DNA from 3 places in the Paenibacillus macerans genome. Region 1 is predicted to be linked to each of the others. Evidence: riboswitches for the same ligand, from Rfam matches in the RefSeq annotation. Region 1 holds a riboswitch; each other region holds the start of a gene.
What was found. A riboswitch is a leader RNA that binds a small molecule or an ion and turns the genes downstream of it on or off. The one in region 1 is predicted to bind cyclic di-GMP.

Region 1 (10,545 bases):
AGCGGGTCGACCATTACTCGCTCGGCATGAAGCAGCGGCTGGGAATCGCCATGGCGCTGCTTGCCTTTCCAAGGCTGCTCATCCTCGACGAGCCTACCAATGGACTCGATCCTGCGGGAATTTTGGAAATCAGGGAACTGATCAAATCGCTGCCCGCGCGTTATGGAATGACCATAATGTTATCCAGCCACCTGCTTTCGGAAATCGAGCAAATCGCCAGCTCGGTGGGAATTATCAGCAACGGCCAACTGCTGTTCCAAGGGACCATGGGGCAGCTCCAGGCCAAAACGAAAGTCTCCATCTCCTTAAAAACTTCCGACAACCAAGCGGCGGAACGCTTGCTCTTAAAACACGGCTTTCAAGCCTCTTCCAGGGGTCCGCGCCTGCTGTTCGACCATCTTGACGATACTTTAACCGCGCAGGTCAACCGCTTGTTGGTCGACAGCGGACTCGACGTGTTCAGAATCGAGGAGCGAAAAAAAAGCCTGGAAGATATTTTTCTGGAGCTGACGGGAAAGGAGCGCAGTCTGTAATGAAGGAACTGACTTTAGAGTTTTTTAAGCTGCGCCGCAAAAAAATCGGATGGATGATTGCGATCTTTTTGGCCGCCGAAGTACTGTGGATCTTCATGATCACCAGCTACACGCTTGCCCGCCATCCCGAAAACGTCGGATGGGAATACGTCCTATTGATGCTTTCCACGCTGAACGGACTTTTTCTTCCCATCATTTCGGCCGTGGTCGTTTCCCGCCTCTGCGATATGGAACATAAGGGAACGACGTGGAAGATGCTGATGGCAACCAACGTCAGCCGCAGCCGCATCTACTTGGCCAAGTGGATTTGCGCCAATACGCTGCTGCTCTGCGGAGCCGCTTTCCAGATAGGCGCCTTATCGGCTTTCGGGGTACTTAAAAATTTCTCAGATCCGCTGCCGCTCGCGCTGTTGGTCCGCCTTCTGGCCGGCACGCTCCTGACAAACCTTGCCGTCACCGCGCTGCAGCAATGGATTTCCCTCACGTTCAAAAACCAGACCTTTGCGCTGACGCTCGGCATGGCCGGCGGCTTTTTAGGCGTTACGGCCAGTTTCTTTCCCGCGTCCATTCGCAAGTTATTCGTCTGGTCCTACTATACGGAAATGTCTCCTATCGGCATGTCTTATAACGCCTTGGCGGAAACCAGCCGCTATTTCGTGTTGCCTGCGCAAGCCGGAAACTGGGTGGCCGCTCTGCTGATGATTGCGATATTCTATACGGCCGGATGCCTTCACGCATCCCGCCAAGAAATATAAGGAGGTTTCCCATGATCCGAAGCATTGGCGCCGAATGGCTCAAACTGCGCCGTGGACGTATCTGGATAACGATGACCGTGTTGCCCGTACTCAGCTTGTCCATCGGTTGCTTCAACTACTATTCCAATCAGGAGATTCTAAACCAAGCATGGTATAGCTTGTGGACTCAAGTCAGCCTGTTTTACGGCGAATTTTTCTTTCCCGTTCTCATCGCCATTTGCTGCGCGTATATGTGCAGGCTGGAGCATGTCAACCGGAATTGGAACCTAGTGCATACCGCCCCTGTCTCCGCCGCCAGCATTTACTTCGGCAAACTGTCCGCCGTTGCGGTTTTGATTTTTGGCGTTCAAACTTTGTTTACCGCCTTATATATACTCGCGGGCCTCCTTCTCTCGCTGCCGCTTGCGGATCTGCCCGCGGAACTGGCCGGATGGGCTTTGCGCGGCTGGATCGCCGCGATTTCGATCGCGTCCATGCAGCTTTTCTTCTCCTTCAGGATACGCAGCTTCGCCCTTCCCGTCGGCATCAGCATATGCTGCTCCATGCTCGGTCTCGGTCTGTATATCCTAAACATGAGGTTCTTCTTCCCGTTTAGCTTGTTGACAACCGGCATGGGCGTATTGGACCAAAATGGGCTAACAGGGCCAGAAAACGGACTGTTCGTGTTCATCAACGCGGTTTATATTTCCGTATTTTCAGCCATGGCGATACACCGGCTGCGGACAGCGGATGTCGTCACCGCATAGAAACGGGGGCCTTTCGATAAGAAAGGCCCGCTTGTTTCTTCATTTAAAAGGTTTCAACCGCCCAATCAACCAGTGCGTCAAACATCCACTTAACGCCGTTGATCACTTTTTGCAGCGGGGTGTATCCGATCGAGAACAGCACTTTGCCCGGCGGCTCATCCGTGCTGCTATGCCCCGCCTCGGAAACAATCACGTCGTCAAACACGCCGTCGTACACCGGGTCTTGGCTATGCTCCTCGCTAGCCGAAGCTTCCAAAGCCAAACCGCCTGCGGCAAGCGCAGACGCGATTTGGATTTCCGGCGCGGCGGCCGCCCCGTCGACCTGCAGGGTCAACCCGCTGCCGGCGACCGCCACCTCCAGCTTGCGCCCAATCGCCGTCTGCTCCGATACGCCTTTTAAACTGCCGAGGTCCCGGGAAATCAACGTCTTTTCCTCCGTTTGCCCGGGCTCTTTTTGCACGACGCGAAGCAGATTGTCTTCCACGACAACCTTTACGTAAGCATCGGCCTTGCGGTCGTACCGTAAATATACCGATTGCGAGCCGATAATGTTCCCCGCAATCTGCAGCGATACCTTCACATTTTGATAGCCATCGCTCCCTTTAAGATAAAGCAGGCCTTTACCGCTTTCCGGAGAGGTCAGGATGATGCGGTTGCCCCTGAATTCAGCGGCCCCGCCAAGCAATTGCCAATGATCGGCCCGCTTCTTGTCGCCTTCAAAGAAATCGTAAGATTCCCCGGTGTCTCCCGCGATTCTCATCAACAAATGGTTGCGATACCAGCCGGGGGAAGGCTGCAGCCGCGTCAAATCGTACAAATCGCCGCCGCTGTCATTAAAGGCTTGCCCTTCGCGGTTAAAGTGCATTTTAAACAGCCGTTCGATGTTATCGGAATTCACGTTTTCCACCAAAGGATTCATTCCGTTGTGCAGCGAATTGGCGTGCATGATCATGTACACGCTCGGAACGAAACCCAGCTTATCCCGATAAATCTGCTCCATAAGCCGGTAGTCTTGGTTAATGCGCGCTTCCATTTCCCGGCGGTTCTCCAAAGGCACCTTATCGGCGTCGCGGATGAAGTCCATCAAATAGTGCGTATAGTAACGCGCCTCGTCTTTATTCTTAAACTGCTGCTCGGTTTGCGTTCCAACGTACCGCCCGTCCTTGTCAAAAATATTGATATAGGTCAAACGGTAACCGTTGCTCCCCAATTCCCAATACCCTTTGCGCGTCAGCTTAAGCAGCTCCGGTCCCGCCAGAAATTTCGGGTCCACGACGTCCAGCCGGTCGGCGTAGGAAAGCATCGTCGCTTTATAATTGTATTTTTCCAGCAGGGGCTGGGCGAACAAGGCGGAATCGCTGCGTCCGTCCTCAAAGCTTAGATACACTGCCCTTTGGGGCAGCGGCTTGCCGTGCTCGTAAAAATCAAGAATATCCTGCTGCGAAACCGTGACATACCCGTTTTGCCGCAAAATTTGCAGTTGCTCGTCCAGACGGCTTTTGGCGATCAGACCGCGCGTTCCGGTTCGATCCACTCCATAATAGGACAAGGCGATAAATCCCCGCGTTTGCTGCCAAGCCGCTTTGTCCGGCTCCCGGTAACGGTGGATTCCCGCCACGGCATGCACCAACAGCACCAGCACCATAGCCAGCACCACAAATTGAACGGCCGATTTGACCGCTTTGTTCCGCTCTTTGCGTCCGACATCAAGCGCCTTGCGCGGCTTGTTTTTTCCCATAGTCAGTCAACCTCACTGTATGAACCCTTGTCCTTGTGGGAATCATTAAAAAGATTTTTAAAAAGTGATCTTCTCCGTTTGTTCGCTTTGCGGCTTTCTTTTTTGGCTCTGGCCTCAACATCCTGCGGCGTTTCCCGCGTACCCCAGGTGGATTTCCAGAACGTGACCCAGGCGACCGGCATTTGCCAAAGCAGCACCAGTTCGTAAAAAACACAGAATACCAAGCCGAAAATCCAAAGTTTGCTTTTACGGAACAACAGATGCGCAAAGCTCATCAATAAAGCCATCAATATAAGTCCCATCAAAAATGTGCCCGGAAAAACGCCGTAAACGAGCGGCACATACACGAGATTGTACAACACAACGATCGGAGCGGCGATCGGAACGATCAGGCCTATGTAAAAAAACAGCGCCATGAACGGTTCTTTACGCCAGATGAACGTCCCGGCGCGCAGCGACTCCCGCAGCCAGGAGCGCTTCCAGCGCATCTGCTGCTTCAGGAAGACGTCCAGCTTGGACGGCACGATAGTGGAACAAATCGCGTTGTCCTGGTACCCCGTCCGATGGGAGCGAAGTATGAAGTTGGTCATGCTGCGGTCATCGCCGAACGTGGCCGGCTGGCCAAGAAATTTCTGATTCAACCAGGCGTCCGCGTATTTGAGCACCAGCTCTTTCCGATAACATGACAGCGGACCGGATAGACAGGTAACGCTGTCGAACCAGGATTCCGCCGCTTTCATGATGCGAAACGCGATATAATAGCGAACCGTCTGCAGCTTGGTAATCGAATTCGTATATTTGTTTTCCACGTCCGTCCGGCCGGCCACCCCGCCCATTTTCGGATCTTGAAACGGCTGCACGAGGTGAAGGATGGCGTCCGGCTCCAAAAAGCTGTCCGAATCCACGAACACGACCAAATCATGTTTGGCCATCTCCACGCCTTTGACCAAAGCGACCCGCTTGCCTCCGTTCTCCGGCAAGACAACCAGTCTGAGGCGATTCCGAATGTCAAACCGCTCCGCTTCCTTATGCAGGCGCTCGACGATCTCGTTGATCCGCTCCACCGATCCGTCGGTTGAACGGTCGTCCACAACGATCACTTCCAGCTTGTCGATCGGATACTCCTGATTGATGCAGCTGAGCACGGTGCGCTGAATCCATTGCTCTTCGTTAAAACAAGGGATAATGATCGTCACGCCCGGCGTATAATCCGGATTGACCGGCACGTTGCGGTACAAAGCCCCGAAAAAATACCGCGTCAGCAAAAATATGGCCGCCGTTAGACTGTATAAATAAAGCAGAATGTTGTATTTGAAATAGATGATGCTTTCGGCGCGCATCAGCAAAATAATCGTCATAGCGACAAACAGCAAGCCGCTGGCCGTATACACGGAATAGCCCCAACGCCGTTTCTGAAAGTAATTGTAAAGGTTGCTTTCAAAAGCAAGCGCCGCCATCGGCTTCTCCCCGTCCGGCGTGTCACGGGTAAACCTGCGAACGACCGATGCTTTTATTTTTACCTTCGACTCAAAACCCTCCGGCATCGTCCCCGGCGGAATGTTAAAGCGCAGCTCGAACACATCGCCTTCACGGCATGTTTCGGCCCTCTCCGATTCCAGTTCCACCAGAATCCCCGTTGAAGAAATGTCCGCGGCCATGCCGCTTATTTGGGACTTTGCGTCCGCCTTTTTCCCTTTCTTATCGGCTCCCACGGGCAGCAGCGAGACGGGAAAATCAGCCTCATAGCGCAAGCTGAGCAGACGGGGCATCTTATTGTCGCCATGATCGGCGGATTCACCGGGCCCATCGTCCTTTGAGCGCAACATGCCTCTGCGGTCCGACGCTTTGCGGATGTTCTCCGGATCGGGGACATGGGCAAGCAGCCGCCGATCCGCCTTGGGCGTGGAGAGAACTTCAACCGGCTTTTGTTGTGCTTTGTTCTTTTTCCTCAAGTTCATTGCCCCTTAACCTTTAAGATGGGCCCTTTACAGGCTCCAGTAATGATAACCCGAAGCTTCGAATTCGGATTTATCGAACACGGCTTTAATATCGAAAAACACCTTGCTCTTGTCCGCCCCGAACAACCGGTCGTAATCCTCACGAGCCATGTTTAGAAATTCCCTGTGAGGGACGGCCAGCACCACCACGTTCAAATCACGCAAATCGGGCAGCTGCGCCAGCTCCAATCCATGCTCTTCATACACGAGCCGCGGGTCCACCAGCGGATCGCAGACAAGCGGCTGGATATCATATTCCTTCAGCTCTGCGATAATATCCGTGACCTTCGTGTTGCGAAAATCGGGGCAATCCTCCTTGTAGGCCAGGCCGAGGATACCGACTTTCACATCCGACAAATCTTTCCGCAGGCGCATCAGCAGCTTTACGATGCTGCGGGCGACATATTTGCCCATCCCGTCGTTGATGCGCCGCCCCGCGGAAATGATTTTCGAATGGTACCCCGCATCTTCCGCTTTATAAGTTAAATAGTAAGGATCGATGCCAATGCAATGGCCGCCGACCAGCCCTGGGGTGAATTTGAGAAAATTCCATTTGGTTCCCGCCGCGGCCAGCACCGCTTTCGTGTCGATTCCCATCCGGTGAAACAGCATGGATAGTTCGTTCATAAAAGCGATATTGATGTCGCGTTGGGCGTTTTCGATCACCTTGGCCGCCTCGGCCACACGGATACTTTCGGCCCGGTAAACCCCCGCCTCGATCACCAGCTCGTAAACCTGCGCCACAAGACCAAGCGTCTGCTCATCCATGCCGGAAACGATTTTCACGATGTTCTCGAGCCGGTGAACCTGATCGCCCGGATTGATTCGTTCGGGGGAATAGCCGACTTTAAAGTCGACCCCGCATGTAAGCCCCGACTCCGCCTCCAGGATCGGAACGCACACTTCCTCGGTGACGCCGGGATAAACCGTCGACTCGTAGACAACGACCGAACCGGGGCGCAAATGTTTCCCGACCATCGCGCTGGCGTTCTTGACATAAGTAAGGTCGGGCACTTTATCGTTTTGAACCGGCGTAGGCACGGCCAGGATGTAAAAGGAAGCCTCCCCCAGCCTCGCCTCATCCGAGGTAAAGTCAATCGAGCTCGCCTTGATCGCCGCGTCCCCGACATCGCCGGTCGGATCTTTCCCCGCAAGGTAATCGGCGATTTTCCGGGGACTCACGTCAAACCCGATGACGTCAGCCTTGCGGGCAAACGCGACCGCTAGCGGCAAACCTACGTACCCTAGTCCGACGACAGCCAGTTTGGCCGTCCGCTTTACAATGTTCTCATATAGTTGATTCAAATCCATAAGTTCAACCCCATTCATTTCCCGATGAGTATCCAAAGATGCCGAGCAAGCGTTCGTTCCTTATTTCATCCCGTACAGCTCGTCCAGAAGCACAAAGGAATAACCCCGCTGCTTCAACTGGTCGATTACCTTCGGCAAGGCTTCCAGCGTATGGAGGCCGTCAAGCATATGCAGCAAAATAACGCTGCCGTTAGTCGTCTGCTTCAGCACCCCGTTTAAAATGTACTGAGCGTCATGGTCGGAATTCCAATCCAGGGTGGTCACATCGTACAAAGCGAGCGTCTTATACCCCGTGGCCGCGATCACCTTGGCCGTCTCCTTGTTGATCTCCCCGGTCGGAGGCCTGAACAGCATCGCCGGCTGCTGCTGAATCGCTTCGGTGATGATGCGGTGCGCCTTGACCACTTCTTCCTGCAGCTCGTCGGGCGGGATTTGCGTAATCACGGGATGGCTGTAGGTATGATTCGCCACAAGGTGACCCTCTTCGACGATAGCTCTGGCCAGGTTCGGATTGTTCTCTACGCCGTTGGCCCGCAGAAAAAAGGTCGCTTTGACGTCATGATCCTCTAGGATCTTCAACAGACGGGTGACGGTCAAATCGCTGCCCCAATCGTCAAAGGTCAGGGCGACGACCTTCTTGCCGTGCGGGTTCCATTTGGCGATATCGCTGGCGTTATAGATCAGATTATAGTCCGCCTGCTCGTAATCGGGATTGATCCGGGCGGCATCGTATCCCGGGATTTGCTCCAGCGGCTTCCGCTCGCCGCCGTCACGCACCAGCTTTGCGAGCGGCACCAACTTATAGCCTACTTCTTTCGCCGCATCCGCAATATAGGAAATGGAGGAAACCACCTCGGGATTCACGTCCGTATTTAGCGCGATAATGCCGCCGCGGCTAATGTACCTCCGTATGTAATCGCCGATTTCCTTGGCGCTTTGCATGTCGCTGTCCTTCGGATTGATGTTGTAGGAAACGACGGCTTTTAGTCCGGTTTGCGCCGCCACCAGGCGAACGTCTTCGCTCATACGGGCCCCCCGGGTCCGGACGAACTGCGGCTGCTTGCCTGTCGCGTCGGCAATCAAGCCGTTGGTACGGTTGATTTCTTTATAGATTTCTTCATAGCTTAAGGTCGTCAAGTCGGCGCGCGTCAACGTATTGTTCTCCACCTCGTGGCCGCGGCTGGTTAGTTCCTTGACCAAATCCGGCTCTTCGGCCGCCCGCATGCCCGGGACAAAAAACGTCGCTTTGATATGATGCTTGTCCAGTTCATCCAATAAACGCTCGATCGTCTCGCGATCGCCCAAACCGTCGAACGTTAGGGAAAGCTCCTTTTTGGCCGTATAGACAAAAGACAATGTTTTGCTCGGTTCCCCCGTATAACGGGCAATCGGCTGCTGCTGCAATGAAGCGGTCTGCGCCCCGGACATGGGGGAGGCCCCATTCCCGTTGTCCGCCTGCGGACTGGCCCCGCTGCAGCCGGCCGCCCAAAACGCAAGCAGAGCTGTGGCTAATCCGATTCGAATCGACCGGGCGCCGTTTCCTGCCATCGAAATCATTAGTTCACCTTCTTTTGTAAAAGTAATTTTTTTCCAATCAAAATCTTCAAAATAAAAAGACCGCCATACTTACATGGCGGCCGGACAATCATAGCGCAGCTTGCACCGCAATTCCCACCACGGCTTGCGCACGCTTTAGACTCCAAACTTTGCGTCCTATCCTTTCGAATAGTTTGCCTTTGGTTTAGAATTTTAATTATTTAAATTTATTATAATCGACTCCGGCTGGAAATCAATCCATAGTTTATGAAAAAAAGCGGATTCACAAAAAAATATTCAGGAGTGGGGGCCCATTTCTTTCCATGTCAAATAGCCTAGAAATGGAGCTTAAAGAAGCGCGCCGATAAGCCTGCGGTGCTCTTTTGTATTGCTCCGGGATAATCCAGCAGAAAAATAAGGGCAAAAAATGTTGCTATTCCGGCGATATCCGTTCATTTGGGAGAAATAGAGGTAATTTATGTCGTTATTTTCCCCCGTCGCAAAGAAATGCCCATGTTCTGGACCATTCATAGGAAAATAAGTACATAAAATGCCGCTAATGGAGACGAACACGTTGGGGCTCGGATAATAAGTACATAAAGTGTCGTTATTTTGAAGGGTAGGCGGTTTATCGTTCCAGTCGGCGGCGGTTAGAACTAAAACAAGGGCGCCTGCTCCTAACGGAGAGGGACACCCTTGTTGGTCGATCCGGTTTTCATTAAATTATTCGGTGCCAAGGAAAATATAGCGGGCCAATACGAGCACGGCCAGCACCCACATCAGCCAATGAATTTTGACTTTGTTTTTGGTGAACAGGTTGTTGAAGCCCCCCAGAATGACGTAAGAGACCAAACCGGCGGCGATCCCGTTGGCGATGCTTCCGGTGAAAGGCATCAATACGATCGTCAAGAACGCCGGGAAGGCATGCAGGAAGTCATCCCATTCGATCGATTTGACCTGGCCGATCATCAGCACGCCGACGATAATCAGCGCCGGAGCCGTTGCCGCGCTCGGCACAACACCGGCCAGCGGCGCGATGAACAGCGCCAGGAGGAACAAGATCCCCGTCGTTACCGAAGTGAGCCCGGTGCGTCCGCCTTCGGCCACACCAGCGGTGCTCTCTACATAGGAAGTGATCGTGCTGGTGCCAAGAAATGCGCCCGCGCTGACGCCAACCGCATCCACCAGCATCGCCTTGCCGATTTTTTTCTCGCCTTCTTCTTTGTTTTTCATCAAGCCGGCGCGGGTAGCCGTACCGACCAAAGTGCCGAACGTATCAAACAATTCAACGAACGTGAATACAAAAACAATTTCAAACAGACCCAGATGCAAAGCCGCACCCAGATCGAGCTTGCCCACCGCAAGATTGTCAAAAGCGGGCAGCCAGCTGGCGCCGGAAAGTCCGGAAACGTTAGTAACGCCCATCGGAATACCGATAATGGTGGTGGCGATAATCCCGATCAACAGCGCTCCTTTAACCCGCAGCGACATCAAAATGGCAATCAGGATCAAGCCGATCAACGTTAATTGAACATCGGGGCTATGGACGAAATCGCCCAGCGTGAAGTTGATGCTGCTGCCGGGAACCGTGGCGGACGTATCCGTTACCCCCGACAGATTAGCGCCGATCAGGTTGCTCATCTTCAAACCAAGGCTGGCCACAAACAGGCCGATGCCGACCGTGATGGCCGCTTTAATGCTCTGCGGCACGGCAACCAGCAGCAGCTGGCGAACCTTCGTCACCGTCAGAATCAGAAAAATGATACCGGAAATAAATACCGCGCCGAGCGCCGCCTGCCAAGTAATAGCTCCACCCGAACTAAGCACCACGGTCATGAAGTAAGCGTTCAGCCCCATGCCCGGTGCCAGCGCGATCGGAATGTTGACGAACAATCCCATAAGAATCGTGATCAGCCCGGCGCCAATCGT
Region 2 (10,545 bases), on a different contig from region 1:
GGACGTGCCGGGCAACCGTCCTCTCGCTTCCATCACATCAATTTCGCCGGATGCGGCCCACGAACCGTAGACATTATCTTGCGGAAGCATCCAGAAGGCCGGCCAGATGCCATTTCCTGCAGGCAGCTTGGCGCGAAAATCCACTCTGCCGTATTTGAGCGAAAAATGATCTTTGGTATTGATTTTCCCGGAGGAGTATTGTGCATACCGGCTAGGATCCTGCGGGAAGGATTTGGGCTCGTTTAAGGCCCGGATGTTTAACTTTCCGTCCTGGATAAATACATTTTGCGTACTGTTTGTATAGTGCTGCAGTTCCGCATTGCCCCAACCCCAGGTACCGGGATCGTCATTGAGATAGTAACCCAGTTCATAGTTCCATTTGCTCGTATCCAGCTTATTTTCGCTAAATTCATCCTGCCAGATGAGCTCCATGCCCTCAATGGCCGGGTTGCTTGGCGTTCCGACAGAAATATCCTCGCCATCGGTTACATCCGGACGGGGAGCGTTCGGGTTTCCGATAAAGGTGTAGTAGACGAAATTATCACCGACATTTCCGCCCGCCTGCCCGTTTAATGGATAGCCGATGCGGATCTGCAGATCTTCCTGGATGGGCTGGAACCATAGCCCGTAGATGTGGTCGACCCAATACCCCCACTGATTGGCGGCGGACATGTTATTGTAACCGTTGGCGGAGTATACAAATCCGCTCTGACCGGAATCCCCTAAATTGACCCATTGCCCACCCATGTTAATCTGGTATACGAAATTTCCAAGCTCATCGGCTACCGGCGCGTTTCCATCAATCTTAGGCAGCGGCACACCGATCGCACCGCTTTCATTGGCCGTGAAGGTCGTTCCGTCGTAGGGAGTAATGACATAAGAATTTCTTACGGGTTCATTAAAGATAATGGTATAAATGACGTTAACCAAAGAGGTTTTCGATTCTAATTTGACGTTGATCGACTCCGTGACGTTAAACCAGTAGCCGCCGCCTCCATCGGTGAAATGGCCGAAGTTTTTATCGTAGATCCAGCCGCTGGCCGCATTGTTGTCAATATCGATCCATGCACTGCTGTTTACAGGTTTTACGTACACTTTCAAATCATCGGCCACAGCTGCAAAGGGGATTGCCGGATCATTGTTGAAAACCGGATAGGTAAAGCCGGCGCCGCCCGTAGTATCCGCCGTAATTTGCGGCCCTTGTGTAGGCGTCATCGCCGTAATGGTGGTTTTGTTGATGTTTTGAAACACAAGAGTGTAATCCAGCGTAACCCCATTCGCTTTGGAGTACAGTTGAATTTCGGTTGTCGCGGAAAGAGTGAACCAATAACCGTTAAAGCCGCTGTCGCTCCAGTGGCCCCAGTTTTGGTTGTAGACAAAGCTGCCGGCACTGTCAATATCGACCCAACTGCCGCCCACTTTCACATTAACGCCCAAGTCTTGGATCACATCATTCCAGGTGGCGGAGCCTCCATTGAATTTAGGCATCACAAATCCGTAACTGGCTTGTCCAACCCCTGATTTTGTGATGACAGGTCCGTCCGACGCTGAAAAATAATCCATAGAGGTGATAGTGGCCGTTCCCGCTCCTTCAGCGGCCTGAACCGGCGAAGTTGATAGCAGGCTGACGCTGGCCATCATAACTAGCGCCAGGAACAAACTGAAAACTTTTTGCTTCATAAATACCCTCCCTTAATCAATAGTGGATTCTCCTATCCCATACACGGTCAGGAAAATACTAACATTATAGTACATTTTTATTCTATCGAATGTGATCACCGGATGAACAGGTGCTATTTTTTTGGTGGGGTCCTATTTTTTCGGGTGAGTTCGAGTGAGTTCGGGGGAGGAATGATAGTTCGACAAAATTCCAAATTTTCTCTTGATGGTATTCCATATATTTGATATGATAGATTCACAAAAGCTGATCACGATAACGGCAAACTTGTCGAAAGATAAGGACGCAAAGCTACAGGGCCTTCTTGACGAACGTCAATGGCAGCCAGCTACCGAACGAAGATGCTTTTTTGTTTTTTTGGAGAAGATGTATCAGTATCTGTGAAACTCTATTACGAAAATAGCAAACTTGTCGAAAGACAGGGACGCAAAGCCACAGGGCCTTCTTGACGAAACGTCAATGGCAGCCTGGCCGCCGAAGGGAGTTTGCAGTATGCGCAACATTGTGTTCGCTATTGTAGGGCTTTTTGCGTTATTGATGTGGGCTCCGGATGTACAAGCTGCCCCGTCCGAAGATTGGTTGGGTTTGGAGCAGTTGGACCGTGGCGCCGTCGTCATTCGTTATGATGCGGAAGCCGGGGCCAAAACGAAGCTCATGATCGCAAAAGGTAATGACAAATATACCTATGTCCTTTCGCCGGATAAGCGGCAGGAAGTATTTCCGCTCCAGATGGGCAATGGTGAATATAAGGTTACCGTTCTGGAACAAGTCAGCGGTACCAAATACAAAATCGTTCAGGAAGCGGCCGTTACACTTCAACTTGCGGATGACAGCAAAGTGTTTTTGAACTCTGTGCAAAATGTCGATTGGAGCGATAGGGATCAGGCAGCCCAGCTTGCGAAGAAGCTTGCCCAATCCGCTCCGTCCGACGAGAAGAAAGTGCACGCTATTTATGAATATATTGTCGGGACGATCCGGTACGATCATACTCTGGCAGCCAGCGAATTGACGGACTACCTTCCCGATAGCAACCGCACGTTGGCAGGGCGGAAAGGGATGTGTTACGACTATGCCTCCTTGTTCGCTTCCATGTTGCGGAGTATCGGAATTCCGGCCAAGCTTGTTATGGGAACTTCGGAATACGTTGATGTTTACCACGCTTGGAATGAAGTTTATTTGAACGGACAATGGGTAACCATTGATACAACTGTCGATGCGGGCTGGAAGAGCAGTGAGACAGGGGTCAACATGATTAAAGACGCCTCGCGTTATTCCCCGGTGAAATACTATTGATTTTTACGAAATAAACATAGGCTTTGGACGATATGTCCAAGGCTTATTTGGCGTTGTTGAGAAATTGTATAGTATTGGCATATATAATGGCGGAAGCCCATTTGGTTCTGAAGAAAATACAGGCACAATTCATCGTGCGCCAATAAAGATCAGCGGAGGTGATGGACTGAAAATTACCCTATCGACATGTTGTCCGATGGATGCATGGCCCGAATTGCGCACGGAAGGCGGATCGGAACCGAATATAATGAGGGTGATGTAGAGACAGAGGGAGAGATTACGAGGAAAAAGGTTTGTGGAATCGTTGTGGCATTGCTGTTGCTGATGCAGACGCTGTATGGCGCATCCGTTTGGACGGCGAACGCAGCGGCCGGCGTGCAAGAATCAACGGGCAGCGCGCAAGAATCCGTGACGGATAGCGTATATGACCGGCCGGCGCCAGTCGCCAGGCCAGTCGCCAGGCCAGTCGCCAGTGCGGAGAGTATTTTAACCAAAGTCGTGTTAACCGATTTAAACGGTACCGTGATTGATGCGGTGTATAATCCCGATAGCAGTTTGGACGTCGGCGCGGCCGTCAACCTCAGCTATGAATGGGAGCTTCCAAACGGACACGGCTACAAGAATGGAGATACATTCAGCTTCGAGCTGCCGCGGCAGTTTGAAATTTTTACGGATATTGATGCCCCGCTTCTTGCCGATCAAGGGAAAGTCGGCCGGTTTACGGTCGATCTGAACGGGAAAGTTGTGATGACCTTCAATGATTACGTGGAGAGTCATTCCAACATCGCCGGCAAGCTGGAAATTCGTACGGAATTTAAGAAGGAAGTCCTTAAAGGCAGTACGGAAGTCGTTATTGCCATTCCAGTAAAAAGCGGAGTGCAGACCGCTATCGTGAATCTGAAGCCGAAGGGCGGAAAGCTGATCGAAAAGCAAGGGAAAGCGATCGGCAAAGATCGGATCGATTGGACGGTTCAAGTTAACAAGTCGCTGGAAAAAATCAAGCACGCGGTGATCACTGACGCACTGCCTGAAGGTTTGGAGCTTATTGCTGACTCTGTGGAGGTTTACCGTTTGCAAGTTAACGGTGACGGATCGGCGGCCCTTGGCGACAAGGTAGATTCCGGCAAATATAAGGTCGAAACGAACGGTGGCGCGAAACTGGAGCTTGCGTTCCAGGATGAGACGATCGGCAAGGCTTATGAGATTCGCTTTTCGACGAAGCTTACCGGTGAGCAGTCGCGCTTTGAAAACACCGCTGTCTTGTCCGGCGACGGAACGGAAGATGCCAAATCGACCGCTACGGTAACGGTAAACCGCGGCCAATTTTTGGATAAATCGTTTAGCGTGGATAACAGCACCGGAATCATCACTTGGACTGTGAAATACAATTTCAATGAAAAGAAGATTCCAAAAGAGAAAGCGGTCATCACGGATGAATTCAGCGAAATTCATACATGGATTGCCGATTCGCTGAAGGTGTACAACGGGGATTCGAAGGCTGATAAAGATCTGGTTGCCAAGGATGAATACACCGCCGAATCGGCGGGTAAGAACGGATTCAGCCTTCAATTCGAGAAGGATATCGATTCGCCTTATACGATCGTTTACCAGACGAAGCCGGTCGATCGGACGATCGCCGACGGGAAGCAGGTGAAGAACAAAGTCGTGTCGGGTGATGCGTCCAAGGAAGTGACCACCCCGGCCCAAGGAAGCCGCGCTCTGGTGAAAGGCGTACAGAACATCGATTTTGCCGGCAAAACGGCGAAATGGCTGATTACGGTCAACGGCGATAAACGGCCGGACGGCGGCAAGTACAGCATGAAGGATGTAGTCATTACGGATACGTTCCCGCAGGGCGGTCTTGAATTCGTTCCGGATTCCATGATCGTAAAAGCGGATGGGAAGCTCGTTCCTAAAAGCGATTATAAGGTTGAGTACGACAATGTACGCAGCGGCTTTGTCATCAAGTTCCTGAAGACCATTGACACCACGTATACGATCGAGTATGAAACGAAGTTTAACATCGGCTGGCTGAAGGAGCGAAAGCTCGATTTTAAGAACAGAGCTGTCATGACGTGGACCGAGGACGGCGAGAAGAAAGGGCCGATCCAACGGGAAGCCGCCTTCTCCTCCGACGATTATACGAAAAACAATGGCGGTAAAGACGGCAGCTACGATCCTGTCAACAAAGAGATCACGTGGAACATTAAGATGAATTACAATCTCGATCCGCTTGACAAAGCCATCGTAACGGATGTTCTGAAGCAGGAGCAGAAGTTTGTTCCGAATTCGGTAAAGGTGTATGCGATGGAGCTGACGGGGGGACGCAATGGCGTTAAGAAGGGCGCTGAAGTTTCGGCTGCTCAATACGAGGTGACGGAACCGTCCGAAGCGAACGGAAACAAACTGACCGTTCAATTTAAGAACAAGATCGCATCGGCCTATTGGATCGAGTTCAAAACATCGCTGCAGGACACGTTGATTGTCAAGACGATGGATAATACCGCTGAGCTGTGGAACGGCAGCGATAAAGCGGCGATATGGAACGCCAGCGTGACGATTCCGCATGGCGGCGAGTACGTGACGAAGAAAGGCGCCCAAAATGGAAATAAAATCGATTGGACGATTCGCATTAATGAAGGCCAGTCGCATATTTCCAACGCCAAAATTATCGATTATCCAAGCGTGAATCAGGTTTTGATCGAAGATTCGTTCCGCCTCTACAAAGCCAAGGTCAATGCAAACGGTGAAGCGGTCAAAGCGGAAGAATTGACCAAAGGGAAGGACTACACGTTAACCATCACAAGGCTTGACGGCGATCAAGAGACGTTTGAATTAAAGTTCACGGACGCCATCTCCACGGCTTATATTTTAGAATACCAGTCGTTCATTGCCGCTGGAGATAAAGAAGCTGTGCAAAATAAGGTAGCGCTCGAAGGAGATCAGCTGAAGACCGAGCTTAGGGAAACGACGGAAGAGGTCATTGTCCGTACTTCCTCCGGTTCAGGTTCGGGCGGCGGCGTAACGGGCAGCCTGGAAGTGACGAAGGTGGACCGCGACGACAACACGAAGCCGCTGGCGGGAGCGAAGTTCGCGCTTTACGATGCAGCGGGCAAACGGGCGCCGAACGTAATTACTACGGATGCGGAAGGCAAAGCCCTGTTTACGAAACTGTTGTATGACGATTATATTTTGGAGGAGTTAGCCGCTCCGGAAGGATATAAGATCGATCAGGCAACTTGGAACGTAACGATCGACTCCAGTATTACGAGCCAAGGCAATGTGCTGAAAATGACCGTAACGAACAGCAAGGTACCCGTTAAACCTGGCGAGCCGTCGAATCCGTCCGATCCGTCCGATCCGTCCGATCCGTCCGATCCGGGCAATCCCGGGAACCCAACGAGACCGGACCGTCCATCGACTCCGGTAACGCCGGGCGATCCTTCGACTCCGTCAAATCCGGAGACGCCGCCGACCGGCGAAGTAGAAGTGCCGGATGAAGATATCCCGAGAGGCGAACCGGCAACACCTCAAACGCCTTCGGCGGATGATTCGGAAACGCCTACCGTTGATGTCGGAGAAGAGGATATTCCACGCGGCGAGCCGAAGCCGGAGAAGCCGAAGCCGCAAACTCCGGCTTCGGAGAAGCCGGTATCCATGCTTCCGAAGACCGGTGAAGAAAGCCGTTATCCGTACTATTTGACGGGTCTCGGACTGATCGTTCTCGGTGTATGGTTAAGCCGCAGACGACTAACCAAGTAACAATATTTCCGGGTGCTTCGGCTCCCCTTGTCCTGGTAGCAGGCAGGGGGAGCCGTTGTTTTTTTTGAGAAAGTTAGGATTTCTAAAATTGAAGTTGGCATCGAAAATTGGGGGGAGTTGGCTTTCGGGAGTTATGAGCCTAATTTATAGATTCACATGCCGCCCAATGATAACGCATACTTCCTGTGTTACCGCCGCGTACATAGCGGACATTAAATTTCCGTAAATGTTGGTGAATTCTGTGCCATTCGTCAAATGAAATGGTGATTTGGTCAAAATATCGGCGCTAACTTCTTTCGGTATGAACGTCATTTCATGATGCGCTTATCAGATAATCTGACTATTCTTAGTTTTATAGATATCGATACAAACTATCTGCTGAACTTTTCATATTCTATACTAGATTAAGCGGAAGGGAGGCGCTGTATATTATGGCTAAATATTACATCCTTTCGCCTGCAAGCAAAGCTAAAGGAATTTCTAAAAACAAAAATAAGAACAAATCAAGAAACATTGCCGCTAACAAAGTAAAAGCGATTCAACGCACAACCGTTAAAGTGGTTTTGCCTGAAAATGAAAGAAAGCATAGATGCTGGTATTAGAATTAGCTATTATCCCGCAGTTATTGCGGGATTTTTTTTATTATTATAATCAGGAAATAAGTGGAATAGGGCCTTGTTGGCCATAATCATCCATGTTCCGAGGACTGGGAACGCCGATTCCGGAATATTATCCATTAAAAAAGCCCTTTCCGCTGTTCATTCAGCAGAAGGGGCTTTGCTTAAGACGCTACTGATCCTCGGAAATATAGAAATTGTTTTTCCCGATTTGGATATTCTTGAGCGAATTTTTGCTGCCGGGAGCGTGATCGAAGAAAAGGCTGCGGACGACGGTCCCGTCCGCGTAGGTGAGGACGAGCGTATCCGTAGCGTCGAGTGAGGCCAAGATCAGGTCCGTGCTCTTGAACGTGCCGTCGCTTGATACTCCGCTGGTTTTATCCCACTTCACTTCCAGTCCCATCGCTTCAAAAAGCGGACGGACCTGCACAAGGGTCGTACCCCCGACCGTAATCGGCTGTACCTGATTCTCCCTGATCTTATCTTGGATAAACTAAGCATAGACTACCCACTTTTCCTGTGTCCTCCAAGGTGCAAAAGTCGCTTTTTTGACACAATTATCCTGCGGAATTAGTAATATTGAACGGTTATTGATGATGAAATTCCTTGCCTTACAACAATATTACTGGTAAAGAAGTAGTATTCGCAGGTTCCCAAGAAAAATGGCGATGCGAGGATAACCGATACTAACTTGCTGGCAGCTATTGCAACGACAATCCGGCGGCTGAACCTTCAAAATAGCGGCATTTTCTGTCCTTATGTTTTGCTGATCGTGCCATTGACTTTGACGTCGCGGCGTCCTATAGACTTCATGTTGAAGGGGAGGAGGGTTTTTATGGAACTTGCAACCATTAGCGAAGTATCGAGGTTTTTTCAAGTAACGACTCGAACGATTCGGTACTACGAAGAGCTCGGGCTGATCGCCAGTACGAAAAAGGAAGGCTATGCATACCGGACATATGACAAAGCCTCTCTTAGGCGTCTCGAACAAATCATGATTTTAAGGAAATTAAGTATTCCCTTAAAACAGATCGCGATTATCCTTGAACATGAAGACGCGGCAGCGGCTGTGGACATTTTTAAAGAACGAGTGAAGGAGCTGACGAGCACTATAGAGTCGTTGGCCACGATCAAAGAAATCATAACGAGGCTGATCGAAGAGTTGGAAAGAAACCATGCGCTTGAAATAAACCGCGATCTTTTGTGTGATGAAAGCATGCTTCATGAAATTGACTCCTTATCCTTATCTCATTTCGATCCAAGGGAGGAAAAGTCAATGAATGATCTAAACGCGGCAGCGGCGAAACTGCAAAAGCTTGAAAATGTGAGAATGATCCACGTCCCCCCCTGTACAGTCGCGGCGAGTCACTATGTGGGGGAGAACCCTGAGGAGAATGCCGGAGAGCAGCTCGCGGAATTCCTAAAGAAGAGCCGACTTTATAACGTGAAACCAGACGCTCGTGTATTTGGGTTTAATCATCCGAACCCTTCCGATGAGAAACCGTATTACGGGTACGAGTTTTGGGTGACGATCCCTGCCGAAATGGAAGTTCCGGCGCCGCTGGTGAAGAAGCGGTTTGCCGGCGGTATGTATGCGGCGCATACCATAACATTGGGGAACTTCCATGAATGGAAGTGGCTGTCCGATTGGGTTCATAATCATCCGAAATATGAAGCCAATATGTTGAATGACCATGGAGAGTTTATGGGCGGATTGTTGGAGGAACATTTGAATTACGTTTATCATTGCCATCTCAATTGGCCGGAGAGCGATGAGCATCAATTGGATTTGCTGTTCCCGGTCAAATTGAAGAACTCCTAATAAAAGGACGACAGGCTGCCGGAACGAACCGGCAGCCTGCTTCCGCTGCCAGCATGTCTATTTATTGTTCAGATGCAGTTGTTAAACTGGTATATTAGGGTGCGCTGCTTTATTTAACAGTGAGAGGTGGACACAAATGATGAACAAACCGGCGGTAACGAACGAATTGGTCTTCAGAGCGATGGAGAAGAACTTAGCCATGATCCGTTTCGATATCGATCGTAAAGTGACCTATGTAAACGAGGTATTTGCCGATACCATGGGATATTCAATTGAGGATATAATGAAAATGCGGCATCGGGACTTCTGCTTTGACTCATTTGCTAATTCACCGGTTTATGAGCAGTTCTGGACGGCGCTGCTGTCCGGGCAAAGCTTTCAGGATAAGATTGAACGGAAAAATGCCCGTGGTGAAACAGTGTGGCTGGAGGCCACTTATATGCCGATCTATGATGAACAGGAGTCCGAGGTCATCGGCGTCTCTAAAATTGCAACGGATATTACCCAACGCCAATTCAGCCTGTCCATGGTGGTTAAAGAATTGGAGGCGGCCTCTCAAGGCTTAAATCAGCATGCGGAAGCGGGAATCGGAAGGAGCCGGGAGCTGCTGCTCAGCGTGGACCGGATTGCCGAGTTTTCGGAGGATAACACCCTTACCCTTGAGGGGCTGCAGGAGCAAGCCAAGTCAATCCAGGGGATTGTGCAGACGATCCGCGATATTGCCTCTCAGACCAACCTGCTCGCCCTAAATGCAGCCATCGAGGCGGCCCATGCGGGGCCGTACGGCAGAGGGTTTGATGTGGTGGCCGCAGAGGTGCGCAAGCTGTCGGGCGAGGTGTCGGAATCCATCGTCAAGGTGCAAAACGCCATTAGCGGCATTACAAAGGAGATAACCGAGATATCGGACGGTATCCACCGCGTCCAATCTTCCATTGAGGAGAGTCAGCAACAGATACGAGTAACCATGGAAGACTTCAACAATATCGCCGCCTCCGCCCAAAAATTGGACGAGCAGGCACGGAACGTTGCGGCAAATATTTAAAATACGGCCTAGTTCCCCCAACCGGGGCAGTCACTTCACGGCATGCTGATGATACCACGCATTCGCTTCCCGCAGGACCTCGGTTCCGCCGGCCGCCATAAACTCCTGAACGAAATCATCGAATTCCTCCAAAGGACGGTCGCCTGTGATGAAAGAGATGTAGGCTTTGTTCCGCAGCTTAATGAGCTCGGGGCCATCCTTGATCAGGGAGGGGGTCGCCACTTCCAAGGCATTGTAGACACCGTCCCGGTCGAGGCCCAAGGCCTTAGCCCATTGCTCTCTTCGCGTTGTAGGCATCACAGGGATCGTCATGCCCAGATTGGCGCCGATC
Region 3 (10,545 bases), on a different contig from region 1:
ACGATTTCAGCTTTTTGGACGAAACGATCGACCGTTTATATAAAAGCGGCGTGCACGTATGCCTGGCGACAAGCACGGGCGCTCATCCCGCCTGGATGGCCCGGAAATACCCGGATGTGCTGCGCGTCGATGTGCAGGGGCGGAAACGCCGGTTCGGCGGACGCCACAATTCGTGCCCGAACTCGCCGACTTACCGGAAGTATTCGGAGAAGCTCGCCGGGCTCTTGGCCGAGCGGTACAAGGATCACCCGGGCCTCTTGATCTGGCACGTATCCAACGAATACGGCGGATATTGCTACTGCGACAACTGCGCCGCGGCGTTCCGCACCTGGCTCAAGGAGCGTTACGGCACGCTGGATGAAGTAAACCGCGCCTGGAATACCCGCTTCTGGGGGCATACGTTTTACGATTGGGAAGATATCGTTGTTCCGAACGAGTTGAGTGAAGAATGGAACGGAAACCGCACCAATTTCCAAGGGATTTCCCTGGACTATCGGCGCTTTCAGTCCCAGTCGCTGCTCGACTGCTATAAGCTGGAATATGAGGCCATCAAAAAGCATACGCCGCACATACCGGTAACGACGAACCTGATGGGTTTCTATCCGGAGCTCGATTATTTCGAATGGGCCAAGTACATGGATATTGTGTCTTGGGACAACTACCCTTCTCTCGATACGCCGGTTAGCCATACGGCGATGACGCACGACTTGATGCGCGGGCTGAAAAGCGGAGCGCCGTTTATGCTGATGGAGCAAACGCCAAGCCAGCAAAACTGGCAGCCCTACAACTCGCTCAAACGCCCGGGCGTAATGCGGCTATGGAGTTACCAGGCGGTCGCCCACGGCGCCGACACGGTGCTGTTCTTCCAGCTCCGCCGGTCGATTGGGGCGTGCGAGAAGTACCACGGCGCCGTGATCGAGCATGTCGGACATGAGCATACCCGCGTATTCCGCGAAGTTGCCGAGCTCGGCCGGGAGCTGCAGCAACTGGGCGACACGCTGCTCGACGCTCGCACGGAAGCCAAGGTGGCGATTCTGTATGATTGGGAAAACCGGTGGGCGACGGAACTCTCCAGCGGACCGACCGTCGCGCTGAATTACGTTAATGAGGTTCACAAATATTATGATGCGCTCTTCCGGATGCATGTGGAATGCGATATGGTGTCGGTGGAAGAGGACTTCGGCAAATACGAGATCGTAATCGCGCCGGTCATGTATATGGTGAAACCGGGTTTTGCGAAAAAGGTGGAGGAATTTGCCCAAAACGGCGGGACGTTCGTTACGACGTTCTTCAGCGGGATCGTTAACGAGAACGATCTGGTTACGACGGGCGGGTACCCGGGGGAATTGCGCCCGGTGCTGGGCATTTGGGCGGAAGAGATCGACGCGCTGTTCCCGGACCAGAAGAACCAAATCGTCATGAAGCAGCCGTGGGGCGAACTTACAGGACCATACGAATGCGGCTTGCTCTGCGACCTCATTCATGCGGAAGGCGCCGAAGTGCTGGCGGAGTACGGCGCGGATTTCTATAAAGGCATGCCTGTGCTGACGGTGAACCGCTTCGGCAACGGCCGGGCGTATTATGTCGCCAGCAGTCCGGAAGCTTCTTTCCTGCAAGGATTCCTCAAAAATCTATGCGAGGAAAAAGGAATCAAACCGCTGTTTGAAGCTCCAGCGGGCGTTGAGACGGCGCGCCGGGTGAAAGACGGCAAAGCTTATCTGTTCCTGCTTAACCACAATGCGGAAGACGCCCAAGTGGATATCGGCGCCAATGCCAAAAAGGAACTGCTTAGCGGGGAGACGCTGACCGGAACCGTAACCGTGCCCGGCCGCGGCGTGCTCATCCTGGAAGATAAATAGAATCACGTTCATCAAGCACCCTGCAGGCGGTTTCGCGTCCGGGGTGCTTTTTCAAAGAGGAGGCAGCGGGTGTGGAAAGCGCAATCAAGCGGCGGTTGTCCGGCGAGGAGCTCACGGCTTTAGTGGAGCGAGCGTTTCAAGGACAGAGACGATTGGAAGGGTTTGAGGAATTAAAGGACGGCTGGTTCAACTCCGCGTACGCTTTGACCTTGGATAACGGCATGAAGACGGTGCTGAAGCTTGCTCCCGGTTCGGAGGAAGGGATGCTGCGATATGAGCGGAATGTGATGACCGCGGAGGTGGAGGTGCTTCGTCTGCTCGCCGCGGCGGACGGTATCCCGGTGCCCGGGATTCTGTACGAGGAGCGTGGCGTAGAGGGAAGCGAGTGGTTCCTGATGGAGTTCGTTCCGGGCGATCCTTACAACAAGGTGAAGGAGCGGCTTAAGCCGGAGGAACGGCGGGACATTGAAGTTGAACTGGGCCGGGTGAACCGGCGGATTAACGAAATTCAAGGAAAAAGATTCGGGTATTACGCACGGGAAGACAGTCAAGGGGATAGCTGGCCGGCCGTCTTTACGAATATGATCGGCGGCCTGTTGGCCGATGCCGCGGATCAAGCCGTTGCCCTCCCGATGGATGCGGAGGAGGTATTCGCCCTGCTTCGGGAGCGGCAGGCCAGCTTGGCGGAGGTCACGGTTCCGCGGCTGGTCCATTGGGACTTGTGGGACGGGAACGTATTCGTCAAAGACCGGCGTCTTATCGCCATCATCGACTGCGAAAGGGCGCTCTGGGGCGATCCGCTGATGGAATACTACTTCCGCTCGTTTGTGGAAAACGGGGCGTTCCTGGACGGCTACGGCAAGCAGGATTTTACTTTGGCGGAGCGCGAGCGGATGGCCTTGTACGACCTGTACATTGCGTTGATTCTTCATATCGAATGCAGGTTCCGCCAGTACATCGACGCGAATCATATCCGCTGGGCGGAGGAGCATTTAGCCCGTACTTGGAGCGGTTTAAATAAGGATGTTTAATGTTGGCACGCATTCTGGCGACTACCTGAATGAAGTATATTTTAGTGAGAAGAGGGAAGCGCAGGGCCGATGGCATGAATGACGCACGAGCAATATGCATGATCGTTGTATAACAACGGGGGGCCGCTCCATGCTGTAGCGGTGGGAGCAACAAAAGCGCGGGCTGCAGGGAGATTCTCCTCGGCAACCCGCGTTTTTTTAGGAATTCCTCTTCTTAATATTGCATCAGCAGACTGACATTTTGCCAACCGGCGCCAACCGTCCAGAAGACGAGGTAATCGCCGCGCTGTACTTTGCCGGCTTGCACGGCCTCGTGAAGGGCGAGCAGCGGGCTGGTCGAAGCGGTGTATCCGAATCGGTCGCCGATGTAGACGGCTTTGTCTTGATCGATCCCCAGGCCTTCGGCAACCCGTTTAATATTGCCGATGGTGAACTGGGAGAACAGGAAGCCGCCGATTTGCTCCTTGTTCAGATTGTTGCGTTCGAGCAAAATGCGGATGGAGTTCACCGCGGATTCCGCGCAAACCGAATCGTCAAACGGCGTAAACTGCACCTGCGCGTCTTTGGCCGTAAACTCCTCGCGGTACAAATTGGACAAACCGTGGGCCGGGAACAGGGAGTTGTCGATCACGGACGTATCGGTTTGATAAACGGAGTCGATCAGCCCGCGGGTTCCTTCCGCCTGCTCCAAAATGACGGCAACCGCCGACTCGGCAAAGTTGGAGTAATAGACGGGCTGCTCCGGACTGTGAATCGACAAATAATCCGCCCCGACGACAAGCGCCCGCTCTACCCGCGGGTTGGCCGTCATATACCGGCAGGCTTGCTCGATCGCCACGAGCATGCCCGCGCAGTTGGCGTTGATATCAAAACAGGCTGTAGAGAGGTCGCCGCCCAGTGCATGGTGCAGCTTCAGCGCATTGCTGGGGAGCAGATACTCCGGTGTTTGCGATGTAAAAATAATCAGGTCTACATCCTTGGCCTCAAGACCGCTTTTCTTCAGCACCAGCTTTGAGGCTTCCGCCGCCATCGTCAGCGTATTTTCTTCCGGGTTGTCGATGATAAAACGCTTGTTACGCCCGAGCGCGGTTACGAGACCGGTCACATCCGTCCCTTTTTCCGCAAAATAGTTGATGTAGTATTCGTTATCCACTTCATTTGCCGGATGGTACATGGCAATCTCGCGAATTTGCACGCCTCTCATAGCCATCTCTCCTTACACTTCGATGATTTCGTAGCTGTCCAGCTTAACGGTTCGGGCCACGCGCGAAAGCTGCATTTTCAGAATCGGGTTTTTGACAATGCGCAGCGTCACTTTTTTGAAGCCGTCTTTTTTGTAGAGGGCAAAGCATCCTTCCAGAAGCGGCAGTGAATCCGGCGCGGAGACGTTCAGTTTGGTGCAGTCGATGTCGATTTCATACTCCGGTACGGAAATGGTTGAAATCGCTTTGCTATAAGCCTCGATGGACGCTTGTCCGTCTTCGGGCGAAAAGGTTCCTTCTACATCGGCGTGAAATACTTTGGCGGATTGATCGATTTTAATATTAAAGCTTCCCATTGGATGTGGTTCCTCCTGTAATCGTTGATAGTTAAAAATTAAAAAAATTACTTTTTCAGCGCCTTCAGACGATCGAGAATCGGCGCCGGCTCGCTGCCATCGGTATTCACCTCGATCAGGCAAGGGCCTGCCATTTCCCGGACGAATCCCGGGATTTCGTCCATATCCTCCAGCCGGTCCACGGACATCGTCCGGATTCCGGCCGTCCGCATCATGTCGGCGATGGATATCCGCTCCTGCTTATAGTCCGGCATCGTGCGGTTGTACAGAAATTTTTGCCCGCGTTCGACATAGGAAAGCATAGCGTTATTGATGATGATATAGGTGATAGGCAGCTTGTACTCCTTGGCCGTAAGCACTTCGGAACCGTTCATGAAAAACGAACCGTCGCCGGCGATCACCGCGACCGGACGGCTTGAATCGGCCAGATAGAGTCCCGGTCCGCCGGCCATCGCCGAGCCCATCGCTCCGTAGTTTAGATTGATTTCAAAGTCTCCGCCCGCGGGGACTTCCAGATACTTCAGCACGAAGTTGGTGAATTCCCCGATATCGCACACATAACGCGTATCCCGCGGCATGACCTTGGACAGCTTCTCCAAAAACAGCCGCAGCGACAAGCCGGTATGATTGAGTTCATAAGGTTCGTTAAGCGGCAGCGGCTTTTTGAAAGCTCCTGGCGCAGGCTGAGCCTGCCGGAGAAGATAGGGGACCGCGTCCTGGAGATCGGCGACCACCGCCGCGTCCGTTTTGAAGACCTTCCCCGGCTCTTTGCCGTCGCGGTCGATATGGATCACTTTGCGTCCGGCCACAAGCGCTTCGTTGAAATTGCAGGTAGAGGCTTCCCCAAGGCTTGTTCCCAAGATGACCAGGCACGAAGCCGGGGAAGCGTTGACGTATTCAAACGCCGCGTCGGTGCTGGAAAACCCGTAATTCCCCAGGTTAAGGGGGAAGTCGGCGGGGATGATTCCTTTTGCCGACGGCGTCGTAATGATGGGCCACTGCAGCCGCTCGCTAAGGCGCATAATCTCTTCGGCTGCGGCGCGCCCGCCGCGTCCGACCATGATGAGTCCATGCTCCGCTTCGTTCAGCAGGGCAGCCGCCCGGTCCAACTCCGCCGGATCGAACGGAATCCGCTGAAGCAGCGCGGGATCCGGGGCGGCGGGAAGGCTGGGGGGCGCTTCCATCCGCTGCACATCGATCGGCACGGAAATATGTACTGGCCCGAAAGGAGGTGTAAGGGCGATCCTTACCGCCTTGTCCAGCTCGGCCATGACTTCCGTTTCGTTCATGACCGTGTTGCTGTATTTGGTGATCGGTCTGACGATATGCTGGGCGTCCATCTCCTGGATGGCACCTTTGCCGATCTGCCACCGGTTTACGTAGCCGGTAATCACGAGCAGCGGAGCTTTGGCCCGCATGGCGTCGGCGATCCCGTTCATCATGTTCGCTACGCCTACCGCCCCGGCGCCGGCGCAAACGGCCAGCTTCCCGGAGGTGCTGGCATATCTCGCCGCCATATAAGCCGCTCCAGCTTCATTTTTCGTAATGATCGGCTTCATATCGACATCGATCAACGCATCGTAAATCGGACCGATGATTCCTGCCGGAATCCCAAAAATACAATCCACTCCGGTTTCCTTCAAATACTTGAGTATGGCTTCGGCTATGTTCATATTCCGGATATCTCCTTATCCTAGTGTTGAAACGCATCTCTGTATTCGTTCACCAGTGCTTCCGCACGTTCGATCTCCTCGGCGGAGAAAAAATGCAGCTTGCCTATCGAGGCGACAACGACAATCCCCTGTACCGCGCCGTCCTGCATGACGGGAATAACCATGATGCTGTCGATCCCGAACAGAAAAAACTCATCGGCCGACCTGGGATCGTTTTTGACGTCCTGGACCACTGCCGCCGTTTGGGGATGGGCCATCAGTTCGCGAAGCAGGCGGTCATGTTCGATATAGACCGGATTTTGCGCATGTACGCTTTTCCACCGCTCCACGCCAAGGTGATCCGTTTTCGTTTTCAACACCGGGTTCAAGCGGCCTTCCCTGATTTCGTGATAGGCGATATCGGCCACGCCGGTCAGGCGTTCCAGCGCTTCAAACAGCAAAGCTAATCGTTCCATGTCCATCCTCCTCGCTTGCTAGATTGAGTATCTGTTTAATAGGGACTTCAGTTTTTCGGCTTCCGTCTCGAGCTGCTTGGAAGATTCGAGCGTTTCTTCCATGGCGGTCAACTGTTCTTCCGAGCAAGCCATGATCTCCTTGGTCCCGGCCAGATTGACCTCGGTAATCTCGAGCGTCTGTCTTACGGAGTCCATGATTTGTTCCGTGCTTGCGCTGATCTGCTGCGTCACCGCGGAAACTTCCTGAACCCGGGTGGACACCTGCTCGGCCAAATGCACGATTTGCTGGAACGAATCGCCGGCGGAGGTAACGAGGACGCTTCCGGTCTCGACCTCGGCCATGACCCGTTTCATCGCTTCGATCGATTGATCGGAGCCTGTGCGGATATGGCCGGCCATCTCGGCGATGTCCTTGGCCGATGCCGCCGATTGCTCGGCAAGCTTGCGGATTTCGCCCGCGACCACTGCGAACCCTTTGCCGTATTCGCCCGCTCTTGCGGCCTCGATAGCCGCGTTTAATGCCAGCAAATTGATTTGACTGGAAATTTCCGAGATCAGCAGAGTGACCTTGTCGATTTCTTCCGTCCGCTCGCCGAGTTGGTTTACGGTTTGCGACGAAGCGACCGTGGTTTCGTAAATTTTGCTCATTTGGTCAACCAGGCGGTCGATGCCTTCATTGCCCGCATTCGCCTGAGCCGCGGCCTCGGTCGCTTCCTCCGCCACACCTTGCGCTGACAGGGCGATGTGCTCCATGCCTTTTCCGACTTCTTCAAGCATCAAATGGTTGTTCCGTGCACTTTCGACGAGCTGCTCGCTACCTTCGGAAATCATTTTGATCGATTCCGTGACCCCTACAACGAGGTCGTTGCAAAACTCCATATTGCCCGTCAAGTCCCGCGACGTATCGGCTACCTTGGCCGACATGTCCTGCATTTGCCCGGCCGCTTCCCTTAATTGGGCGCCGATCAGCTTCAGGTGGCCGGCCAGTTCGCTGAATTCGTCCATCACCTGGACGTCGCCGTCGAAGGCTAAATCGCCTTCCGTCATGGCTTTGGTCCGCTCGGCCATTTTTTGGAACGATTTGTCGAGCAGCCCGGCAATCAGCACGGCCTCCCCCGCGCCGATCAAGGCAAACAGGGCGATCATCAGCGCGGCGGCCCAGACGTTCATCAGTCCAAGCAGACAGAAGATCAGAACGAGCACGATCGCCAGCACCGCAAGCGGTCCGGCAATCAGCAACAACAACTTGCGGGCTAAGCCTTTACCGAAATGGGATAATTTCAAGTTACTTACTCCTTTGCTGTCACTCTAATACCCTTAGCAGCTGCCGTTTTCCGTGTTTCGCCGTTTTAACTTTTTTAGAAGCAGGTCCCCTCCTTCCTTGTCCGAAGCTTCGCCGCGACGTTTTAACCTGGCCCCAAGCCCTAATTGAAACCAAAAAAAGACTTTCGCGAAGAAAGTCCGGCGGCCAACAAGCCATGATTCGGCATAAGGTTGGCATCCCGGCGGTCATGATTCCGTTAAGAATTTTAGATCCGTGGCTTTGCGTCCCTGCCTTTCGGCCAGGTTTGCGATTTACATCCTATTCCTTGTATTTGGTTGTGAATGATGGGAGAGTGAAGTCGCGGCGCTCCCACAGATTAGGAATATATTACTTATATCGGAAAGCGGGCCCTGATATTTCATAAAATTTTCGGCAAATTCAAAAAATTTTCAATAATAGGGGACTATAAGGGGATGACTTTGGCTCTAGAAAAAGAAGGTAAAATATGGGTCTAATAGGAATAATGTACTATATATCCTATTTTAGATTCAAGGTATTGATGGCGACCTATCGCATACGGCTGGGTTCAGTTTTCCTGGAAAGGCTTAGGTGTTCGAAGCAAAATTGGGTTCGCAGAAAATCTAACGGTTGTAATAGCGGCTATTTGACGAAAAAAGCCCTGTTCAAAATTTTAACGGTTGTGAGAAGCGTTATATGCCTGAATCTAAGCAAAATGAGCCGGATTTCAGTGAAATAAGCGCTATGGCAACCGTTACAATTTGAAATCAACGTTTTTTGAGCGAATAGCGGTTGTGGCAACCGTTAGATTAGTTGTGGCTAGAGAATTAATGCAACGCTAGTGCCGAGTAAGGTCGTCCGGTGTCCGTTAGATTCTGAAAGCCGGCGATTTCGCCGAAATAAAGGCGTCTCGGTCCGTCGCCAGGATCCAGCGGGAGAGCTCACCGGGCTTGCTTAAGCGAAAATAAAACCGCCGGACGGTCAAGCTAAACAAGGAGTTAGCCTGCCATCCAGGCGTTAATTAAAGCAGCGCCCCCGCCGTTTGGTCAGCTCCGCTCCAGAATGGTAGCCAGCGTTGTGCGGTCGAGCCCTTTGACGAGCCGGATCAGCAGCTCCTTGGCGGCCGCGTAGTCGTCGGTATGGATGATGGACGACGAGGTGTGGATATAACGCGAGCAGATGCCGATCACGCCCGAAGGCACGCCGATGCCGCTCAAATGAACCGGACCGGCGTCGGTTCCGCCTGTGGATACAAAATATTGGTATTTGATGCGGTGCGTATCGGCCGTGTCCCGGATATACTCGACCAGCCCCCGATGCGTCAGCATCGTCGGGTCGAACACCCGCAGCAAAGCGCCTTCGCCCAGCTTGCCGAAGGCCCGTTTGTCGCCGGTCATATCGTTTGCGGCGCTGGCGTCCAGCGCAAAGAAGATGTCCGGCTGGATCAAATTGGCCGCCGTGCGCGCTCCCCGCGTGCCCAGCTCCTCCTGCACATTGGCTCCGCAGTACAACACGTTGGGCAGTTTTTCCCCATGCAAAGCTTCCAGCAGCTCGATCGCCAAACCGACGCCGTACCGGTTGTCCCAGGCTTTGGCCATGATTTTTTTCGGGTTGACGAGCGGAGTAAATTCACAGATCGGCAAAATCTGCTGCCCGATCTGCACGCCGGCCGCTTCCGCTTCCTCGCGGCTGTCGGCGCCGATATCCAGGTACATCGCTTTCAGGTCGACCGGTTTGCCGCGCTGCGCTTCATCGAGCAGATGGGGAGGCGTCGATCCGACCACGCCGACGATCTTCCCTTTCGGCGTAACGATCTGCAGGCGCTGCGCCAATACCGCCTGGCTCCACCAGCCCCCGAGCGGCTGAAAAGACACCATACCGTTATCGCTAATGCCGGTCGTGATGAAGCCTACCTCGTCAAAATGCCCGGCGACCATGACCCGCGGTCCCTGCTCATCGCCGCGCAGTACCCCAAACAAACTGCCGAGCCGGTCTTGAACGAACTCCTGCGTAAAAGCGGACATTTTCTCCTTCACCAAGGCGCGCAGCTCCCGCTCAAACCCGGGGGCCGCCGGAAATTCGGTCAGCTGTTTAAACAGCTGCTGCGTTTTTTCATTCATCTTGTTTCTCTCCTTTTTTTCCTGCAAATGGCAAGGCCATACGCTTTCTACATTTAGTATGAACCACCTTGTTCCGATTGTCCATGCGCCTGAAAAGGCCTGTTCTTTTGCCGCCGGGCCAAGCACCAAATTCGCGGCGGCGCATATACTTTAGCAAGCAAGGGGCCAAATAAGGGAGGCAAAAAAATGGAACTCCGCTCCATGGATTGGCTGTTGATCTGTCTTCTCTTTATTCTGCTGGTCATCATTCTTTTGTACCTTTAAAAACAAATAGGACGCCTTGGACGCCAGTTCCGTTGTTTGACGCTAATTGTTTTACCCAAAACCCGGTGTCCCGAACCCGCCAGAGCGATCTTTGGCGGGTTTTGTTTTGTTCGCCGCTTGCCGCTATGGATGATTTACCAAACATAACAAGCCAGTCGCTGACAAATAATGAATATACCGTGCTTATAAGGCATGAGCAGAAAAAGGAGGGATACCGTTGCCAACAAAAAGTAAACCGGGCGCCCGGGTGAAGCTGAACCATCTGCTGCTGACGGAAGAGGAGTACAAGCAGGTTGCCGACCA

Region 2: linked by a shared signal. The riboswitch ahead of DYE26_RS24095 (transglutaminase-like domain-containing protein) and the one ahead of DYE26_RS18230 (polysaccharide deacetylase family protein) in region 1 are both predicted to bind cyclic di-GMP.
Region 3: linked by a shared signal. The riboswitch ahead of DYE26_RS32755 (methyl-accepting chemotaxis protein) and the one ahead of DYE26_RS18230 (polysaccharide deacetylase family protein) in region 1 are both predicted to bind cyclic di-GMP.

What each region holds. Positions count from the first base shown of each region.
Region 1 covers NZ_UGSI01000001.1:4,036,163-4,046,707, forward strand. The annotation lists gene DYE26_RS18200 (ABC transporter ATP-binding protein) at 1-533, shown strand, start outside; gene DYE26_RS18205 (ABC transporter permease) at 533-1,288, shown strand; gene DYE26_RS18210 (ABC transporter permease) at 1,300-2,034, shown strand; gene DYE26_RS18215 (polysaccharide deacetylase family protein) at 2,078-3,772, opposite strand; gene DYE26_RS18220 (glycosyltransferase family 2 protein) at 3,775-5,730, opposite strand; gene DYE26_RS18225 (nucleotide sugar dehydrogenase) at 5,758-7,080, opposite strand; gene DYE26_RS18230 (polysaccharide deacetylase family protein) at 7,141-8,637, opposite strand; cyclic di-GMP riboswitch class I at 8,710-8,825, opposite strand; gene DYE26_RS18235 (NCS2 family permease) at 9,340-10,545, opposite strand, start outside.
Region 2 covers NZ_UGSI01000002.1:213,177-223,721, forward strand. The annotation lists gene DYE26_RS24090 (glycoside hydrolase family 16 protein) at 1-1,680, opposite strand, end outside; cyclic di-GMP riboswitch class I at 1,929-2,014, shown strand; cyclic di-GMP riboswitch class I at 2,070-2,157, shown strand; gene DYE26_RS24095 (transglutaminase-like domain-containing protein) at 2,171-2,971, shown strand; gene DYE26_RS24100 (collagen binding domain-containing protein) at 3,278-6,733, shown strand; gene DYE26_RS33620 (hypothetical protein) at 7,165-7,335, shown strand; gene DYE26_RS24105 (stalk domain-containing protein) at 7,523-7,840, opposite strand; gene DYE26_RS24110 (MerR family transcriptional regulator) at 8,042-9,172, shown strand; gene DYE26_RS24115 (methyl-accepting chemotaxis protein) at 9,309-10,214, shown strand; gene DYE26_RS34725 (hypothetical protein) at 10,245-10,545, opposite strand, start outside.
Region 3 covers NZ_UGSI01000002.1:2,133,202-2,143,746, forward strand. The annotation lists gene DYE26_RS32725 (beta-galactosidase) at 1-1,859, shown strand, start outside; gene DYE26_RS32730 (phosphotransferase family protein) at 1,931-2,890, shown strand; gene DYE26_RS32735 (ketoacyl-ACP synthase III) at 3,105-4,094, opposite strand; gene DYE26_RS32740 (hypothetical protein) at 4,107-4,448, opposite strand; gene DYE26_RS32745 (thiamine pyrophosphate-binding protein) at 4,496-6,121, opposite strand; gene DYE26_RS32750 (GAF domain-containing protein) at 6,142-6,576, opposite strand; gene DYE26_RS32755 (methyl-accepting chemotaxis protein) at 6,595-7,860, opposite strand; cyclic di-GMP riboswitch class I at 8,070-8,159, opposite strand; gene DYE26_RS32760 (M42 family metallopeptidase) at 8,905-9,978, opposite strand; gene spoVAC (stage V sporulation protein AC) at 10,460-10,545, shown strand, end outside.